Linked DNA regions of Prochlorococcus marinus XMU1412. The protein of the gene in region 2 interacts with the protein of the main gene of each other region in a pairwise test. Links are inferred from orthologs where the notes say so. Each region holds a gene or a part of one and is shown on either strand. Other genes may lie near its edges.

The links.
Region 1: the proteins of HA152_RS03195 (region 2) and sfsA interact in binary tests that used the Escherichia coli proteins (3 or more experiments, as listed by UniProt). The link is inferred for Prochlorococcus marinus XMU1412 from one-to-one orthologs.

What each region holds. Positions count from the first base shown.
Region 1 is NZ_JAAORJ010000001.1:249,321-252,618, reverse strand. Bases 67-3,028 are described here. They hold sfsA (DNA/RNA nuclease SfsA), read right to left. Parts: upstream 1,937-3,028; coding sequence 1,196-1,936; downstream 67-1,195. Other genes in these bases: murJ (murein biosynthesis integral membrane protein MurJ), read left to right, coding at 2,007-3,028; HA152_RS01380 (ammonium transporter), read right to left, coding at 67-1,015. Outside these bases: more of HA152_RS01380, read right to left, coding at 1-66; more of murJ, read left to right, coding at 3,029-3,298. UniProt on the Escherichia coli protein: Binds to DNA non-specifically. Could be a regulatory factor involved in maltose metabolism.
Region 2 is NZ_JAAORJ010000002.1:81,340-84,554, reverse strand. Bases 225-3,103 are described here. They hold HA152_RS03195 (glutamate-5-semialdehyde dehydrogenase), read right to left. Parts: upstream 2,380-3,103; coding sequence 1,069-2,379; downstream 225-1,068. Other genes in these bases: HA152_RS03190 (translocation/assembly module TamB domain-containing protein), read right to left, coding at 2,446-3,103; folB (dihydroneopterin aldolase), read right to left, coding at 695-1,057; HA152_RS03205 (esterase/lipase family protein), read right to left, coding at 225-690. Outside these bases: HA152_RS03210 (M3 family metallopeptidase), read left to right, coding at 1-104; more of HA152_RS03205, read right to left, coding at 97-224; more of HA152_RS03190, read right to left, coding at 3,104-3,215. UniProt on the Escherichia coli protein: Catalyzes the NADPH-dependent reduction of L-glutamate 5-phosphate into L-glutamate 5-semialdehyde and phosphate. The product spontaneously undergoes cyclization to form 1-pyrroline-5-carboxylate.

The DNA.
Region 1 (3,298 bases), on a different replicon or contig from region 2:
GGATTCCGTTAATTATCATTGTAAGATCAGGCTTTCCAGAAGTTAATGTTGAAACAATAGTTGCACCAATAGCACCAGCTGCTGCTGCCAAAGTAGTTGTTACAGCAACATATGGAACCCATTGATCCATAGCAAGTTGAGAACCGGGGTTAAATCCATACCAACCTATCCATAGAACTAATGCACCTAGAGTAGCTATAGCCATGTTGTGTCCTGGCATAGCCTGTGGTTTCCCATCAGAGTATTTGCCAATTCTTGGTCCAAGAAGCATAGCTCCTACAAGACCCGCCCATGCTCCAACTGAGTGAACAATTGAAGAACCAGCAAAGTCTACAAAACCTAAAGAATCAAGCCAACCACCATTCCATTTCCAGCTACCAGCAATTGGATATATAAATGCAGTTAATACGACAGCAAAAACAACAAATTCTCCAAATTTAACTCTTTCAGCAACAAGACCGGATACGATAGTTGCCGCAGTTCCTGCAAATGCAGACTGGAACAAGAAATCAACTGTTGGGACTAATCCAGCATCAGTTACCATATCTGCAGTAACTGTTGGATCAAAAAATAAGCCTCCAAAATAAAGCCATCCGTCAGCAACACTACCTCCGTACATTAATGAATAGCCGATAAACCAATAAGAGGTTACAGCTAGAGCAAATACGAATAGGTTTTTAGCAAGGATGTTTACCGCGTTCTTAGAACGACACATACCTGCCTCAACCATAGCGAAACCAGCGTTCATAAAGATCACTAAAATAGTAGCGATCAAAAGCCATAAATTGTTAGCAAGAAAAGCTGCATTCAACTCAGGTAAATCAGCTGCGTGAGCTGAAAGATTAAAAATACCTAAACCAAACAAAGCTAAAGGAACAGTCGCAAGCCACAACATTGAGCGGTTTGAACTAAATCCTCGAATACTCCTCAAAAGGAGCATAGGTCCATTAACAAGACTTGCATCTTGTAGTCTGGACCTAGAGCGCCTTTGAGGCGTTTGCAAAGCAGTGGTCATAAAAAAAAATTAGATCTGCAAAAAAACAGTTTGTGCTGTTTCCTTTCATATTCAATTTTGCTCAAAAAACTTATTAGTGTCTAGTAGTCGTTGTTACCAATTTAATAGTTGCGCCTTAAAACTATATCTGTTAAATTTAAAAAATTTTTTTTTAAGAGTTTCAAATTATCAAGATTTTATTTATTTCAAAGGTTTAATTCCTTTCCATGATACGTGGTCTTTATGAAATTCAAAGGAACATGGGATAGTTATCATTCCTGCACTGTGAGATTCTCTAAAAAGATTGCCGTATAAGGGATCTGCATCATCTCCAGGGGCAAAAAAACAAGCGTCTTTTCTCGTTATACAAAGTACTAAAACACTTTTACTTACAGGAATTAATTTCTTTAATTCCATGAGATGCTTTTGGCCTCTTTTCGTGACTGTATCTGGGAATAGAGCTACATTTTCTTTAATCCAAGTCGTATTTTTAACCTCTATGTAAATGTTACGTTTATCAGGATTTGAAGATTTAGGGGTTAAAAAAAAGTCAATTCTGCTTTTTTTATCTTCTCCATAAGGAACTTCAGATTTAATTGTCTCTATTTCACCTATTATTTCTATAAGCAGATTTTTCTCAATAACCTTTTTGATTAACTTGTTTGCGAACAGAGTATTAATACCTACCCAAACCTCCTCATTTTTTGCATTTAAAACACATATTTGCTCCCAAGTGAAAGGTAATTTCCTTTTTTGAGAAGGGGAAACACTTATTCTTACTTTTGCTCCCTCACTCAAAAGTCCCTTCATTGGGCCAGTATTAGCACAATGAGCAGTTACTACCTCTCCACTCTCTAATTCAATATCTGCAAGAAACCTTTTATATCTCTTAATTAAAACCCCTTCAATTAATGGATCAAAATCAATTATCCGATCATTCATAAATATGTCGTTAGTTAAAAATCAAATATAATTGAAACTTAAAGTTATTGAAAAATATAGACGAATCCAAATGCAATCATTTTTAAAAAATAATGTTTTTTCAATTTCGTTTGGTACTTGTCTAAGTAAATTAGCTGGATGTATAAGACAAATATTTATAGCTGCTGCTTTTGGGGTTGGAATAACATACGACGCATTTAATTATGCATATATAATTCCTGGTTTTTTGCTAATAATCATTGGGGGTATCAATGGTCCATTGCATAACGCAGTCGTTGCAGTTTTAACTCCGCTTAACAAAAAAAATGGAGGGATAGTTTTAACTCAAGTAAGCATAAAACTTTCAATATTATTATTAATTTTAGCCATCTTGATTTACTCCAATTCCAGTTTATTAATTGATTTATTGGCCCCGAATTTAAGTTACGAAACTAAATCTATTGCCACTTACCAATTACAAATACTTACACCTTGCATCCCTTTATCCGGCTTCATAGGTTTAAGCTTTGGCGCCTTAAATTCCCAAAAAAAATTCTTTTTATCAAGTATAAGTCCAGCAATAACAAGCGTAACTATTATTTTTTTTATTTTATTTAGTTGGATTTTCAACCAAGAAAATACATCTTCTAATTTCTTTACTTACACGGGATTACTGGCATTTGGAACTTTGACAGGTACTTTAATTCAGTTTGTTGTTCAAATTTGGGAAATAAATAAAATTGGTCTCTTAAGATTAGAGTCAACCTTCAATTTATTTAAAGATGAAGAGAGGAGGATTTTCAAACTAATTATTCCAGCATCTATCTCATCAGGTCTAAGTCAAATTAATGTTTTTATCGATATGTTTTTCGCTTCAAGTTTTCAAGGCGCAGCATCTGGACTAGCTTACGGAAACTTTCTTATACAAGCCCCCTTAGGCATATTATCTAACTCCTTAATTCTGCCATTACTTCCAAAATTCTCTAAATTGAGAAGTGAAAAAGACAAAAGAGGTCTCCAAAAAAAATTGATATCTGGGGTAGAGTACTGTTTCTTGACAGCTATTTTTTTAACGGGATTTTTCATAACATTCAATAATCAAATCGTACAATTAGTTTTTCAAAGAGGATCTTTTGATTATTCAGCAACTTTAAAAGTAAAAAATATATTAATTGCTTATGCAGTTGGCATACCATTTTATCTTTATAGAGATTTATTAGTAAGAACTTACTATTCAATAGAAAAAACAAACTTTCCTTTTAAGTCTTCATTTGCAGGAATAATATTTAATATTTTTTTTGATTGGTTTTTAATTGGTGCCCCAATTAAGAATTTTGGGTATCTTTCTCCTTATAATTTTGGAATCGTGGGAATAATTTTATC
Region 2 (3,215 bases):
TAGGAGGAAGCTTACCTCCATTAGACATATTTAAACTATTCAGGGGAAGAGAGCCACAAACTGATTCATTAATCAGGCACTTAGGTCTATCTGAAGCTACTTGATAATTTCACCGATTATTTTGTCAACCACAGATTTATTCCTTACAAGGTTTCTATGTATATATACTTTTACTGATATTTTTTTTCCAAAATTTAAATTTGTCCACCATCCAGGGAATACCATCATATCCCAATAAGTAAAGAAATTTATACACTCAATTTCATCAAGAAAAAAATCATTATTTGAGAGTTCTCTTAAAAACTTACTATTTATTTTCATTTCGGATATTCCTCTAAAGGGGCATTTAGGTATTAATTGAGCCATTAAAGTTCCTTTGTGAGGGGAACCTATAGATATTAATCTTCTTGTTCTTTTATACCCATTAAATTTTTGAAGCCAGTATCTTCCAATTATTCCTCCCATAGAAAATCCCAAGATATCGATTTCTTTTTCTAAACCATATTTCTCCAAAATTAATTCGTTTAATTTATTAGTCAAATCCAGAATTGAAGTCATTCCATATGAATGCTTAAGAGTTGGGGCAAAATATTCAATGCCAATATAATCAAGTTTTGAGGTAATAGAAGAAAAAATACTTGAAGTATTCCAAAGACCATGAATCAATATAATGGGATTTCTTTTTTCCAATACTTTAATTATTTTCAAGAATTCTTTCTATTGACACCTTCCCATCGAAACCTGTGATTGGAGGATTACATTTTGTCAAAATAATTTTAACTTTAGAAAGCTTAAATTCCTGATCAATGATTTCTAAAATTTCGTTTGAATATTTTTCGATTGTAAAACAATATATTTTCTTTGATTGGTCTTTTAAAATTTGAACTAATTTTGAATAGTCAATTGTTTTTTCTATATCATCATTTACTGTACATTTTTCAAAATCAGTCCACAAAAATATATCTAAAATAAATAGTTGTCCTAATTTTCTTTCTTCCTCAAGAACGCCAACCCTAGCCCAAAGTTTAATATTCTCAATTTTTAAAAAAGTTTCCATCTTTAAAAGTTTTAAAGATCTTTATGCGTATAGATAGCCTTTCCTGATGACAAATCATCAACTATATTCCCATCACCTTTTAGGAAATATTTATAAGTTACCAAACCTTCTAGACCTACAGGTCCCCTTGGGGGAAGAGTTTGAGTAGATATGCCAACTTCAGCGCCAAATCCATATCTAAACCCATCTGCGAATCTAGTAGAGCAATTATGAAAAACACCTGCACTATCAACTACATTCATAAATTTATTGGCAGTATTTGAATTTTCAGTAATTATTCCATCTGTATGTTTTGAACTATATTTTTGAATATGTGTGATTGCTGCCTCAAGATTATCAACAATTTTTATAGATAGAATTAAATCCAAATATTCAGTTTTCCAATCTTCTAGGCTAGCCTCATATTTTAACCCTAATTCAACTGATCTCTTGTCTCCTATTAATTTAACATTATTAGAATTAAAAAGAGGGATGGCTTTTTCTAAAAAAGCTGGTGCGATATCTTTATGGACTAATAAAGTTTCGATAGCATTACATGCCGCAGGATATTGAATTTTGCTGTCCAAAGCGACTGATAAAGCCATCTCTATATTTGCCTCAAAATCTATAAACAAATGGCAAATTCCATCAGCATGTCCTAGCACAGGAATTCTTGTATTCTCCTGAATAAATTTAACTAATTGATTACTTCCTCTTGGAATTATTAAATTAATGTATTTATCAAGATTTAACATCGCCATGCTATCTTTTCTGCTTGTTAGTAAACATATTGCATTTTTATCAAGACCTGATTCATTTAAACCTTCTTGCAATGCTTTCACTATTGAAGTATTTGTTAAATTAGCTTCACTACCACCTTTTAGCATTACTCCATTACCTGATCTTATAGCTAATGAACTAATCTGCATCACGGCATCTGGCCTTGATTCAAAAATTATACCTAAGACTCCAATTGGTACGGTTTTTCTTTCTAAGATCAATCCCTTTGAAAGCTCTCTTTTTATTTGAACTTGATTTGCAGGATCAGCCAAGTCTCCAACTTTTCTTACTCCTTCAATTCCTGAATTTAATTTTGATTTTGATAACTTTAATCTAGAAAGTAAAGCACTAGAAATACCCTTTTTTTCTGCACTTGCATAATCCGCATTATTAGCCTCTAATATTTCTTTAGAATTTTTTTCTAGATAGTCAGCCATAAAATTTAAGGCTTTAATTCGATTTTGATTTTCAGTCTGACTCATTTTTATTGATGCCAAACGAACTTTCTCAGCTTTTTCTAGAAGATCATTACCTGGTTGAGGAACTTCAAAGATATTAGCCATAATATTTTTTAGTTAATATAATAATAATTCAAATTAACGATTCTTTAAAGTAAATTTCTTTCTGAATTAATATCTAAAAAATAATTGAACTTGACTTTTCCAATCTCCATTGGAATCATAAGATCCTAATAATTCTAAGTTTGGATTTGCCTGAAAAGTCAAAATTCCTAAAGGTGAAATATCATCTCTACCTGGAACCGTTTGAAAGGCAAAATTTATTGCATCAGTAATATCAAGACCTATTTCGGCTACCCAAGCTTGAGAAGAAAATTCCTCATTAGAAGATGATTGACCATCATTCTCTAAATCTAAATTTTCATTGGAAAAAATATTATTTAAAGCATCATTATTTTCTATTAATGCTGGATATAGAGATAACTGAAATCTTTCACTAAATGCATCAGCATTATTAAGTTGAGAAATAAATGCTCTATTTATTAAATTTGCAGAGTTACCTCCAATCAAACCAATTATTTGTGATCTGTTATAACTTGGAGTACTTCTTAATTGGATTCTTTTATTTTCATCAGCAAAAGATAATTGATCTAAAAATCCCTCATAAGATGCTTCAATTTTTATAAGCCTTGAATTGCCAATCCCAAATGATCCTAAACCACTAGAAGTCGCATTAATATCAAGATCACCTGATATATTTGAATCCTGATTATTTTCACTTATAGGTATTATAGAATCCGGAACTTTACTGATTAAAGAAAAATTTATAAATGGAACTACACCACTTCTTGATGCAAATAAAATATAATTATCTTTATTTTTATCAAGTTTAAACGGGGTTGTATATAGATTTGCTCTACCTTTTTTAAGATAAATAAGAC